Regions from separate parts of the Salinimonas marina genome, predicted to be linked through region 2. Evidence: predicted binding sites of a transcription regulator. Region 2 holds the regulator's gene; each other region holds the start of a gene.
The links. The regulator FliA, encoded in region 2, starts transcription of late flagellar genes. The targets are predictions, from matches to a motif close to CTAAAGNTNNNNNNNNNNNNGCCGATA.
Positions count from the first base shown of each region.

Region 1: pomA (flagellar motor protein PomA) is a predicted target of FliA. The motif match lies at 1,356-1,382, and genes of this name have one in related genera.
Region 3: IT774_RS02500 (DUF5610 domain-containing protein) is a predicted target of FliA. The motif match lies at 1,670-1,696, and genes of this name have one in related genera.
Region 4: IT774_RS11770 (flagellar protein MotY) is a predicted target of FliA. The motif match lies at 1,460-1,486, and genes of this name have one in related genera.

Region 1 is NZ_CP064795.1:1,210,492-1,213,606, forward strand. It holds gene IT774_RS05340 (farnesyl diphosphate synthase) at 1-886, opposite strand, end outside; gene xseB (exodeoxyribonuclease VII small subunit) at 949-1,191, opposite strand; gene pomA (flagellar motor protein PomA) at 1,488-2,249, shown strand; gene IT774_RS05355 (flagellar motor protein MotB) at 2,256-3,115, shown strand, end outside.
Region 2 is NZ_CP064795.1:2,751,589-2,754,703, reverse strand. It holds gene flhF (flagellar biosynthesis protein FlhF) at 1-249, shown strand, start outside; gene IT774_RS12285 (MinD/ParA family ATP-binding protein) at 246-1,112, shown strand; gene IT774_RS12280 (RNA polymerase sigma factor FliA) at 1,109-1,837, shown strand; gene cheY (chemotaxis response regulator CheY) at 1,886-2,269, shown strand; gene IT774_RS12270 (protein phosphatase CheZ) at 2,306-3,055, shown strand; gene IT774_RS12265 (chemotaxis protein CheA) at 3,068-3,115, shown strand, end outside.
Region 3 is NZ_CP064795.1:565,973-569,087, forward strand. It holds gene fabR (HTH-type transcriptional repressor FabR) at 1-477, shown strand, start outside; gene trmA (tRNA (uridine(54)-C5)-methyltransferase TrmA) at 474-1,574, opposite strand; gene IT774_RS02500 (DUF5610 domain-containing protein) at 1,727-2,962, shown strand; gene IT774_RS02505 (RNA recognition motif domain-containing protein) at 3,007-3,115, opposite strand, start outside.
Region 4 is NZ_CP064795.1:2,627,339-2,630,453, reverse strand. It holds gene IT774_RS11785 (TonB-dependent receptor) at 1-41, shown strand, start outside; gene IT774_RS11780 ((2Fe-2S)-binding protein) at 76-270, opposite strand; gene rnt (ribonuclease T) at 598-1,302, opposite strand; gene IT774_RS11770 (flagellar protein MotY) at 1,520-2,392, shown strand; gene IT774_RS17790 (glycerophosphodiester phosphodiesterase family protein) at 2,389-2,823, opposite strand; gene IT774_RS17785 (glycerophosphodiester phosphodiesterase family protein) at 2,814-3,115, opposite strand, start outside.

The DNA of each region.
Region 1 (3,115 bases), 1.5 Mb from region 2:
GATTGCGGTTTACCATCAGATCAGTAAATGCCGTCAGATAGTCTGTATTGTAGGGCAAAGTCGCGAGCGCTTGAAGCGCCTCCTGATGTAGCCTTGCCAATTCTTGTTTGGCAGCGTCCATACCTAATAAGGCAGGAAAGGTATTTTTACCTTGCGCAGCATCTGAGCCCTGCGGTTTGCCAATTTGGCTGGCTTCGCCTTCAACATCCAAAATATCATCCTGCACCTGAAATGCCAGGCCCACAATATCGGCAAAATGAATGAACTGTTGACGATCAGAGTCGCTGATGTTGGCGCTTACCATCGTAATCATTTGCACACAGGCACTTAATAAGGCACCGGTTTTGAGACGATGAAGGCGGGTCAGGGTGGCGATATCAATGGCCTCCCCGGTAGTTTGTAAATCTATTGCCTGACCTCCGCACATCCCATTAAAACCAGACGCCCGGGCCAGTATGGAAACCAGCTGGGCCCGACAGGAGGCACCATAATCTGACATTGGCTGATCGGCCAGAATGCTAAACGCCAGGGTTTGTAACGCATCCCCGGCAAGAATGGCGGTGGCTTCATCAAAAGCAATATGACAGGTCGGCTGGCCACGTCGCAGGGCGTCATCATCCATGGCCGGCAAATCATCATGTACCAGCGAATAAGCATGAATACATTCAATGGCCATGCTGATGGTCAGTTGATCCTGACGCGGAATATCTAAGCTGTTACCTACCAAATGTGTTAATACCGGGCGCATGCGCTTACCGCCTACCAGTAAGGCATGTTGCATGGCCGCTTTTAAATGCTCGGCGTGATCCGGTAGCTGTGAAATCAGCCCAAGCAGATGTTCATCAGTTTGTTGTTTTATTTGCTGACGAAGCGCGTCAAAATTCATAACAATGCCTGTTTGAGGTTACACAGCGGCGTAATAGGGTGCCAGGTGAATATTTACCGGATTCAGCTGGTCTGGGTGTCGTCCAGATCAACCAGCTTGTCCTCACCTTGTTCAGTGAGTAATACTTTTACTTTTTGTTCGGCCTGTTCCAGGGCCTGCTGACTTTGACGAGATAACGCAATCCCGCGCTCAAATTTTTGCAAGGCATCGGCAAGAGGCAGGTCACCACTTTCCATTTGCGTTACAATCGCTTCAAGTTCTGACAAGCTTTCTTCAAAGGACGGTGCAGATTTGGTGTCAGTCACAATCGTATATCCACGGTTGTTTCAGATAGGCGCACATTAACCGACAGGTCTGAGCCGGTCAAATGGTTTGTCCAGTTCATCAGCGCATAACATTATCGGGAGGGGTTAAGTTTACCTAAAAATACCTGACTATGGAAAAACAAACTGGCGAAGCAGTAATTTGGTTATAGAATTCTACTACGAAGCCGATAGTATAAGTGTCGTCAAAGAAGTTGCAGCACAGGCTGTGCATTTACAAAGCAAACAATAATCAAGACTGAACACCAGCAACGATTTCGTATAACGAGGATTTACGTGTGGATTTAGCAACCGTCATAGGCATGTTAGGAGGTATCGGGTTCATAGTGATGGCTATGATCCTGGGTGGTGAACTAGGCATGTTCTTCGACGTTCCGTCGGTACTTATTGTATTTGGCGGTACATTATTTGTCGTTTTGTCGCAGTTTACGCTTGTCCAGTTTTTCGGAGCTGGAAAAGTGGCGGGCAAAGCCTTCATGTTCAAAATTGATACCCCTGACGAACTGATAGAAAAAATTGTGGAAATGGCAGATGCCGCCCGAAAAGGTGGCTTTTTGGCATTGGAAGAAGCCGAAATAGGCAACCCGTTTATGCAAAAGGGCGTAGACATGCTGGTAGACGGCCACGATATTGATGTGGTTCGCGAAACACTGGCAAAAGATATTTCCATGACGACCGAGCGGCACGAGTTCGGCGCCTCAATTTTCAAAGGGATGGGTGATGTGGCGCCGGCGATGGGCATGATTGGTACTCTGATAGGTCTGGTCGCCATGTTGTCGAACATGGATGACCCTAAAGCCATTGGCCCGGCCATGGCCGTGGCGTTGTTAACCACGCTGTATGGGGCGTTTTTTGCCAACGTTATCTGCTTACCCATTGCCTCCAAACTGACGAATCGTGTTGAAGAAGAAAAACTCAACCAGAAGCTTATTTTAGATGGGATTGTGGGCATCGCCGATGGCCAGAACCCCAGAGTCATAGAAGGTATTCTGAAAAATTATCTGGCCTCCAGCAAGCGCGGCAGCGCCGACGAGGAGTAACCCATTATGGCGCAGCAGGAAGAATGTCCGAAGTGTCCACCCGAAGGCTTACCGGCCTGGATGGGTACTTTTGCAGATTTGATGTCGCTGTTGATGTGCTTTTTTGTTTTGCTGTTGGCGTTTTCGGAAATGGATGTCCTGAAGTTTAAGCAGATAGCCGGTTCAATGAAATATGCCTTCGGGGTGCAAAACAAAATAGAAGTGAAGGACATTCCAAAAGGCACCAGTGTCATCGCCATGGAATTCAGACCCGGCAAACCTGAACCCACTCCCATTGAAACCATTCAGCAACAAACCATCGATATGACGCAGCAGATGCTGGAATTTCAGGCCGGAGATGAGGATGATGCCGGGGGCCGCCAAAAACAACGCGGTGATCAGCGCGGTGGCCAAGCCCAGCAAACTTCCAGCGACCAGGCATCATCGGCGGCCCAAAGTGCCGAGCATGCTGAAATGGAAGAGATGATGAAAAAAGTGGCTGAACAGCTACAAAAACAAATTCTGGATGGCTCTGTAGAATTGGAAAGCCTTGGCCAGCAGCTGACAATCCGGATTCGTGAAAATGGCTCATTTTCAGCAGGCTCGGCATTCTTACAGCCGCAATTTAAGCCTATTGTTAAAAAAATTGGTACCTTACTGGCGGATATGCCGGGGGAAATAGAAATTGCAGGACACAGTGACGGTCAGCATATTGCCAACGAACTCTATCGTTCAAACTGGGACTTATCCTCTCAGCGAGCGGTGGCGGTGGCCGAAGAGATGAGACGGGCGCCCGGGTTCGACGAAAGTCGAATGTCGGTGGTGGGTAAAGCCGATACCAGCCCCCTGGTCAAAGAAGCCAAAACGCCGCAGGAGCGCGCCAGAAA
Region 2 (3,115 bases):
GATGCGGTGAAGCTGGATGGGTGCATCTTTACCAAGCTAGATGAATGTTACAGTCTGGGCGAAGTGCTCAGCGTAGCCATAGAACACAGTTTGCCAGTCAGCTATGTTACCGATGGTCAGCAAGTGCCTGAAGATATAAAGGTCGCTGACGCAAAATCTTTAGTATCGGTTGCGGCAAAGCTTTATAAAAAGTACGGTTTGAATCATACTAACCCTAGTAACCTTGTTAACTCAGCACAGGCAGTATGATTGAAGATCAAGCGAGTAGCTTACGAAAGATGAATCAGTCACAATTAATCAAAGTTATCGCCGTTACCGGTGGTAAAGGTGGTGTAGGGAAGACCAACATTACGCTCAACACAGCCATCTCAATGGCCAAGCAGGGCAAGCGCGTCATGGTGTTAGACGCGGACCTGGGGTTAGCGAATGTGGATGTCATGTTGGGGCTGCGTGTGGAGCGCAATCTTTCGCATGTGCTTTCTGGTGAATGTACGTTAGATGAAGTACTGGTCACCGGCCCTCACGGTATCAAGATTGCGCCGGCTACGTCGGGTACGCAATCCATGACCGAGTTGTCTTCCATCGAACATGCCGGCCTTATTCGGGCCTTTAGCGAATTACGTTCGCAGGTCGATGTATTGATTGTGGATACCGCAGCGGGCATCTCAGATATGGTGCTGAGCTTCTCCAAAGCAGCTCAGGATATCATGGTGGTGGTGTGCGATGAGCCCACCTCCCTGACCGATGCTTACGCCCTGATTAAAATTCTGAACCGCGAACATGGGGTTTTCCGATTTAAAATCGTGGCGAATATGGTGCGCGACACCCGCGAAGGCCATGAGCTATTCAGTAAGTTGTCCAAAGTTACCGGACGCTTCCTGGATGTCGCGCTGGAGCTGGTCGCCACCGTCCCCTTCGATGAAAATATTCGTCGGGCGGTACGCAAACAAACTTCTATTGTGGATGCGTACCCCGGCTCACCCGCCGCCGTGGCTATTTCACAGCTGGCGACCAAAGCCATGCGTTGGCCGATCCCGAATCAGCCAGGCGGCCATCTGGAATTTTTCATCGAGCAACTGGTTTCGCATAAAGCAACAGGAACGCAACGTTGAATAGCAAAGCCGCTGCCTACCAACAGCAATCCAGTAAAACGCAACTGGTAGAGCGTCATGCTTCACTGGTTAAGCGAATTGCCCATCATTTGATGGCCCGGTTACCTGCCAGTGTGCTGGTGGATGATCTGATTCAGGCCGGTATGATTGGGTTGTTGGAAGCAGCAAAAAATTTCGATGGGTCGAAAGGCGCCAGCTTTGAGACATTCGCCGGTATTCGTATCCGCGGAGCCATGCTTGATGAGATTCGAAAAGGTGACTGGACCCCACGTTCAGTACACAAAAACAGTCGTGCGATCACTGAAGCGATTGCCCAGGTTGAAAAAGAAACCGGGCGCGATGCGCGTGATGTCCAGATCGCCGCCAAGCTCGATGTCAGCCTTGATAGCTATCATCAGATGCTCAATGAGGTCAACGCCGGTAAGCTGGTGGGAATTGAAGATTTAGGCGTGTCCGAAGATGTGATCACCACTGAAGTCAATCAGGGTAATGACTCGCCTTTGGAAGATTTGATGCAGGGCGCGTTTCAGAAGGCGTTGGCGCATGCTATTACGACCTTGCCTGAACGTGAAGCGATTGTGCTGTCTCTTTATTATGATGAAGAATTAAACTTACGCGAAATAGGCGAAGTGCTGGATGTCAGTGAATCCAGGATCAGCCAGATTCATAGCCAGGCAATGCTGAAATTAAAAGCTAAAATGCAAAGCTGGCGTGCCGATAGCTAATACAACAACAAACACAACAACAATATTTAATCCCCGGTGGAGGCCATTTTGGATAAAAGTATGAAAATTCTTGTGGTAGATGACTTTTCTACTATGAGACGAATCATAAAGAACCTGTTAAAGGATTTAGGGTTTTCTAACATCCAGGAAGCAGATGATGGCAACACAGCATTACCCATGCTTCAGCAAGGTGATTTCGACTTCGTGGTAACCGACTGGAACATGCCTGGCATGCAGGGTATTGACCTGCTCAAGAACATCCGTGCGGATGGCAGACTAAAACATCTGCCGGTCTTGATGGTCACAGCCGAAGCAAAAAAAGAACAAATCGTGGCAGCAGCGCAGGCTGGTGTAAATGGCTATGTGGTGAAGCCCTTTACCGCTGCCACGCTAAAAGAAAAATTAGATAAGATCTTTGAACGCTTAGGTTAATCCCGACGCTCTTACGGTATTAAAAAGGAATACTGGATGACAACGAATGTCAATGTTCCTATCTCGTTGGAAGAAGCCCGGCAACTTGTGGTGCATCTTGAGCAAGGTGACAATGTCGCCGCCCGCGAGCTTTTGGAAGCCATTTCTACCAAAGAGTCTATCGAACTTTTTGCCGAAGTGGGAAAATTAACCCGCCAGTTGCACGATGCGCTCAACAGCTTCCAGCTGGATGAGCGTATTGTGGGCTTAGCCAATGATGATATCCCCGACGCGCAAACCCGTCTGACCTACGTTATCGAAGAAACCGAAAAAGCTGCGAATACCACCATGGATGCGGTGGAAGCCAGCATGCCTATCGCTGAAAGCTTATCCGAGCGCATTAATACCATTATGCCGGAATGGAAAAAGCTGATGACGCGGCAAATTGATGTCGCTGAGTTTAAGGTGCTATGCAGCGACTTGGATGGCTTATTGAATAACGCGGCTGCGGAGTCAGAAAAACTGACCGGTCTGTTAACCGAGGTGCTGATGGCACAAGGGTATCAGGATTTGACGGGTCAGGTAATTCGACGGGTTATCGAACTGGTTAAAGAAGTTGAAGACAGTCTGGTACACATGCTTACGGTATTTGGTGAGCCGGAAACTGAACAGCCAGCTACAGAAAACAAAAAACAAGAAAAAAGTAGTGTCGAAGCTGAAGGGCCAATTGTTAACGCCGCAGAACGCGACGACGTGGTGAAAGGCCAGGATGATGTGGACGATCTTTTGTCCAGCTTAGGTTTTTAAGGGAGCCGGCAGATGTCGTTTGAATTAGACGAAGATATTTTACAGGACTTTTTGGTCGAG
Region 3 (3,115 bases), 1.6 Mb from region 2:
ACCCTGGTGGATGAAGCGGGCCTGGCATTGCGACAATTGATGCGACAGGCTCGAAGCCGGATTGACTCTGGGGGTGGGGTTATCGATACCTCAGTGGATACCTTTATTGAGTTTATTTGTGATAATGCCAATGTGTTTCGATTGTTATTGCGTGAACATACCGGCACCTCTGCAGCCTATCGCATGGCAGTTTTGCGTGAAATCCAACATTTTGTAGAAGAGCTGGCTGATTATATTGTCGAACGTCAGGCTATTGATCATGGGGTGGCAAGTTTACAGGCCGAAGCAATGGTAAGGTTGGTCTTCAGTGCAGGGGCTGAGACCTTAGAGGCAGAGCCCTCAATGCGCAGTGAAATCGGGCGGCGGGTAAAGGCGCAGCTGCGGTTTGTGCAGCTTGGCGCGGCGGCTTACGCAGAGCGGGTGGCACAGAATAAGGCCCGGCCGGAAGCCGCCCCGGCCGGTTCAAAAACGGTTTAAGCTGGTTTTCGCACCAATTTAACCCCGGTTTCAATGTGATGAGTAAACGGAAACTGATCAAACAGCGCGGCCGCTTCGATAGTATGGGTTTCGCACAAACGCGTCAGATTCTGGCTTAAGGTCTCCGGATTGCACGAGATATACACAATTTCTTCATACTCCTGAATCATTTTTAGCGATTCGTCATCCAGACCGGCCCGGGGCGGGTCGACCAGCACAGTGGCAAAGTCATACTCACTCAGATTGATGCCTTCCAGGCGCGTAAACTCCCGTTCGCCGCGCATCGCCGCGGTAAAGTCCTCTGCGGCCAAGCGCACAATATCGACATTCTCAATATTATTGCGGGCAATATTAAACTGCGCAGCGGCTACCGATGGTTTGGCAATTTCGGTACCGATCACTTTGCGGAATTGACTGGCCATAGGCAGAGAAAAGTTGCCCGCGCCGCAGTAAAGCTCCAGTAAGTCACGCTCGGGCGCGCCGCATACCTTCAATGCCCATTCAAGCATCTCGCAATTCACCCGGGCATTGGGCTGGGTAAAACTGTTTTCGATATGTTTAAATTCATAAGTGCGGTTATTAACCGGCAATTGTTCGATTATAAAATCATTACCAATCACTTCTTTTTGTTTTCGGGCACGACCAATTAAATTGACTGTGAAATATTGGCTGAGTGCTTGCTGCAATTGAGTCGCAGCCTGCCGCCACTCGTCATCTAACGGTTTGTGATAAAGCAAACTGATCACCAGCTCATCACTCAGCCCACTCAGATAATCTATTTGAAACAATTTGCGGCGCATCACCGGATTATCTTTAAGCAGGGCCATCACCTTTTGCATCGCGGCATTAATGGTTTGGCTGGCCGCAGGGAATTGATCAACCCGATATTTGTCTTTGGTCTGGGGATCAAACATGATGTGGTATAAATCATCACCCTCATGCCACACTCTGAATTCAGCACGTACCCGATAGTGTTCGTGCGGCGAAGCATAAACTTCAATGTCAGGCGCATTGAACGGGCCCAACAGGGATTGTAAGCGGTCGTGCTTTTGCTGTAATTCAATCGTGTACTGTTCGCGACTACCGGTCTCAGCCATGCGTGTTCTCCCAACTGCCAGAAAAATAAAGGAGCCGAATTGTAGAGGCTTTTATACGCACTGCAACGGCTTTTATAAAATGAATTGTACTAAAATTAAACAATGACGTAAGGCGGCCGATAACAAAAGGTGAGAGGAGTGAGGACCTAGCCATGAATGTAGATAAGTTTAATAATACTGTCGCCGACCCTAAGACCATTTCAGATCCGGTGAAGACACACAGAAAGCAGTTGCAGGAACAGGGGTTGCAGCAGGCCGCTCAATTCAGCCAGCAGGAAACCTCGGTCACGATGACCGCGTCCCAGAATCGGGTAAGTTACAAAGTCGTCAGTCAGTCGATGGCGGCAAATCTGGTGGTGGATGGCCAGCGTCCTGGCAAGCCCGATCCCCTGCCGGAAGAAACCAGCATGTTCGACTTTGAAAAAGTAGCCCGCAATGTCATGGGCTTTGTTGGCGGGGTCATCCGAGGGGCCGCGGCTGGTGGCGCACCTGATGAAAAGCTGCAGAACTTATTTGGACAAGCGCGAGAAGGCGTTGCTAAAGGGATTGCAATGGCTCGTCAGGATTTGGGCCAATGGCTGAATGACGATATAAATCTGGGTATAAACAAAAGTGAGGCGTTAATCGGCGAGCAGATGGGGACCCTGGAAGAAGAAGTGTTAGGTGCCAACCCGCTGAGTAACTTACAGGTTAACGCGATGGCGTTATCGCAACAGCAACAGCGCAGCGGCGATTTGGTGATTCGGACCCGTGAGGGCGATGAAGTATCGATACGGTTCGGCGATACCCGGCGGGCCAGCTATGAGCGGTACGACTACCAGCAAGGCGGACAATATACAGACTCCGGTACTACCGACAATACCGTGGGTGCTGTGAATAGCGGTTCCTACACCAATGTACAGTGGCAAACCACCAGTCACTTCAGCTTTTCGGTAGACGGTGATTTAAATGAGCAGGAACTTAAAAGCATCACTCAGCTTATTAACAGTACTACGGAGCTGACCGAGTTGTTCTTTGACGGTGACATCGACAAAGCCTTCGAGCAGGCTCAAAATCTGGAGTTTGACAAAGCGTCGCTGGCAGGCTTTGCTCTTAAATTAACTCAGTCGCAAAGTTCAAGTATGGCTAAAGCCTATGGAAGTGTGCAGGAACTCACAGAAAAACCTGACAATGCCCATCAAAACGCGGCCATAGCAGAGTATGTGGAAAAGGCATTGAGCACTCAGGAGCAGGCTAAAGCAACCTTGGCGGGTGAAAAGGAATTCAGTAATCTGGTCCAGGGGATCATCAATCACATGCACGATGTGCATGTGCCGGATCTTATCAGTGCCATCAACCGCTTTAATCAGTTTAATCAAAAGATAATTCAGGCCGTAGAAGCCGATTAATCTCCGGTTAAAAAAAACCTGGGAGGACCCAGGTTTTATCATTGCTATTCTTCGTCGCCTTTTTCTTTGGCGGGACGAACCTTTAAGGTTCGTTCCAAAAAGATTTTGTCGTTCAGTTCGGTAATGGCTTTATCAACATCGGTGGTAACCACC
Region 4 (3,115 bases), 120 kb from region 2:
ATGGCGGCTTTTACTACGGCGAAGTTCGATATACATTTTGATGCGAGGTATGGGGTAAGACCGTTACACGCGGTATTAACAGACTTCGCGGAATAAGGATTCGTCGATTATGGTCGAATCGATGATTTGCTGCGTCATACTGATGCATTTGCCACACTGACTGCCAATCTCCATGACCTCACGAAGTTCACGCAAATTACCCGCACCATGATCTTCTACCGCCTGCATAATTGCTTTGTCTGTTACGCCGTAGCACATACATACGTACATCAATAAAACCTCGTGATTACTATATAAATGATAATAATTGCTATTTGCACTCAATGCAAGACAGATTGGGATGAAAATCATTCGCGTTTGCATGAAAAATTATTGGGGTATTTTTGAGCGCTTGAGCGGTGGGCTATACCGACAGAGTAATCACTAACTAAAAGCTGCAAGAAAAGAAAATTATTAAGCTTGAGTGCCATTAAAAAAAATCTCCGCTTCCGGGGCCTGGAAAGCGGGGAAAAACGGCAATCTTTGATTGTTTGCCACGCTCAGGCTGGCAGGACCGGCTTGCTGCTTCCCGTACTGGCCGCCGGCTAGCCAACGGCTTCAGGCGGGTGGGTTGTCGGTATCTGAGACAGAGGTGTCGGCAGCCTTTTTTTGTTTGCTGTCATCATCACTGTCTGGCACCGGCAGCGGCCAGCCTCCTAATGCTTTGTAACGATTCACCATATAGCAAAACAGCTCGGCGGTGCGTTGCGTATCATAAAGCGCGCTGTGGGCTTCGCTTTGGTCAAACGCAATACCGGCAGCACGGCATGCTTTAACCAGCACGGTCTGACCCAACGCCAGACCGGCCAGGCTGGTGGTGTCAAATGACACAAACGGGTGGAACGGAGTGCGTTTAATATTGCTGCGCTCAATGGCGGCATTTACAAAGCTTTGATCGAAGGTAGCGTTGTGCGCCACAATCACCGAACGCTGACATCCTGCCGCTTTTTGCGCTTTTCGAATGGTTTTGCATAAGTCTTTCATAGCCTGGGTTTCATCAACGGCTCCGCGCAATGCACAGTGGGGATCAATGCCGTTAAACTCCAGTGCCGCGGGCTCAAGGTTGGCGCCCTCAAAGGGTTCTACATGTGCATGAAAGGTTTGATCAGGCACCAGGTTGCCATCTTTATCCATGGTCAGGGTGACGGCTGCTATCTCAAGTAGGGCGTCGGTAGCAGCATTAAAGCCGGCGGTTTCCACATCAATGACAACGGGAAAGTAACCGCGAAAGCGCGTGGATAAGGTGGTGTTATCGTCTGACATAATTCCTCTGAAGACAGGCAAAATAATTTCGGTTTCAACGGATAACTCCGCTAAAAGCACGAACCGCGGTAAATTATCTCAGTAATGGCCGGGCATATCCAGCTTTGCTCTCGCGCGCGCCGATAGCTGACAACTCCGGTAACGATGTAAATGTGTGCTAAACTTTTTTTGATTAATGACGATATCTTAAACATAGAATGTAGCACGGTGTATAAAGATGAACTTCAGGCAAGGCTTAATAATTGCGGTAAGCTTTCTGTGCAGTCTGTCCGCGACAGGCGCAATGCGTCAGTACTCTGCCACTGTGGAAAGCTCCGACTGGATCCTGGCAGGCCAGTCCAGATTGCAATGTGAGCTGAGTCACAAGGTCCCCGGTTACGGTGAAGCTAAGTTTGTCAGTGTGGCTTCAAAGCAGCTGAATATGGAATTTGATATGCAGATGGCGCTGCTCCCAAAGAAGTTTTCTGTCGCTTCGGTTTACGCGGTGCCGCCAAAATGGATGCCTGGCCAGGCGCCACGTAAAATTGCCAATATGCAGTTACGCAAGCAATACCACGGGGATTTGCCTGAAGAGGCTGCCTGGACCATGCTCAGCGAACTGCAAAAAGGATTTTGGCCAACCCTGTATTATCAGGATTGGTATAACCGCCATGATAAAGTCGCGGTGGCGTTAAATGCCAGCAATTTCAGACCCACCTATCATGAGTTTGTCCAGTGCGTGTCGCAATTGCTGCCGTACAGTTTTGATGATATTGCTTATACCGTGCTTTCTTATGAAAAAAACAGTACTGAGCTTACCAAATATTCCCAGAAGCGGCTGACCATGATTGGTGAGTATTTGAAGGAAGACAACAACCTCGAGCTGGTGTTATTAGATGGGTATACCGACAGCTACGGTGGCCGGTGGACCAATGAGCAGCTTTCTGAAAAACGGGCCGGCGAGGTTAAAGGCTACCTTACTGCACTGGGGGTGGCGGATGACCGTATCGAAATTACCGGACACGGCGAAAAGCGTCATATCGCCTCTAATACTACCAGCGATACCCGGGCATTAAACCGGCGGGTGGTGGTGCGGCTGTCAAAAGGCTAATCAGCTGCACTATGACTAAGCCGGGCTTTGACTGCCGGCACTTGATCGGTAAACAGACCATCGGCTTTAAGGGTATGTTGTAAATAATGAATCAGCGAGCGACCGCTGAGATTATCCGGCAAAGCATCTTGACGATAGGTATAGGGATGGATTGTTAAGCCGTGTTGCCGGGCTATCGCCACCCATGCAGGTACTTCAAGATCATTGCTGGCAGAGGTTTGTTCATATATTTGCGGCAACCACGGACCTAACCCATCTGCTACCTTAGCTACCTGCGCCAGTCCGGCACGGCTCATCAGCCAGTCATAGTCGGTAGCAGATTCATTCCAACTGTTTTCGCCTACCAGCTGGAGCAGCTGCCCTTTGTACTCCAGGTTTGTTCTTATGCGGCGGATTTCAGCAAAATCAAAGCATTGCAGTACTACTGACATATCCGGGCCACCTGATGCTGAATAAGCGTTATAACCGCGTCAGAAATATCCACACCCTGACGCCGGTGCCATGCAGGCGCTTTAATCTCAACATATAACCCGATATTGACTGCAAACTGACGATTCAGCTGGGTAATAAGCTCAATATGCTCCACCAGAGTAGCGATGCGAAAGCCACCACTGTCTCCCTGATAACGCTGGCTGAATACCGCTTCGCCCTGCGAATTATGCCGTTCATGAATACTTAACTGACGTAGTTCGGCCAGCGTAAAGTCGATGGCATAGAAGTGTT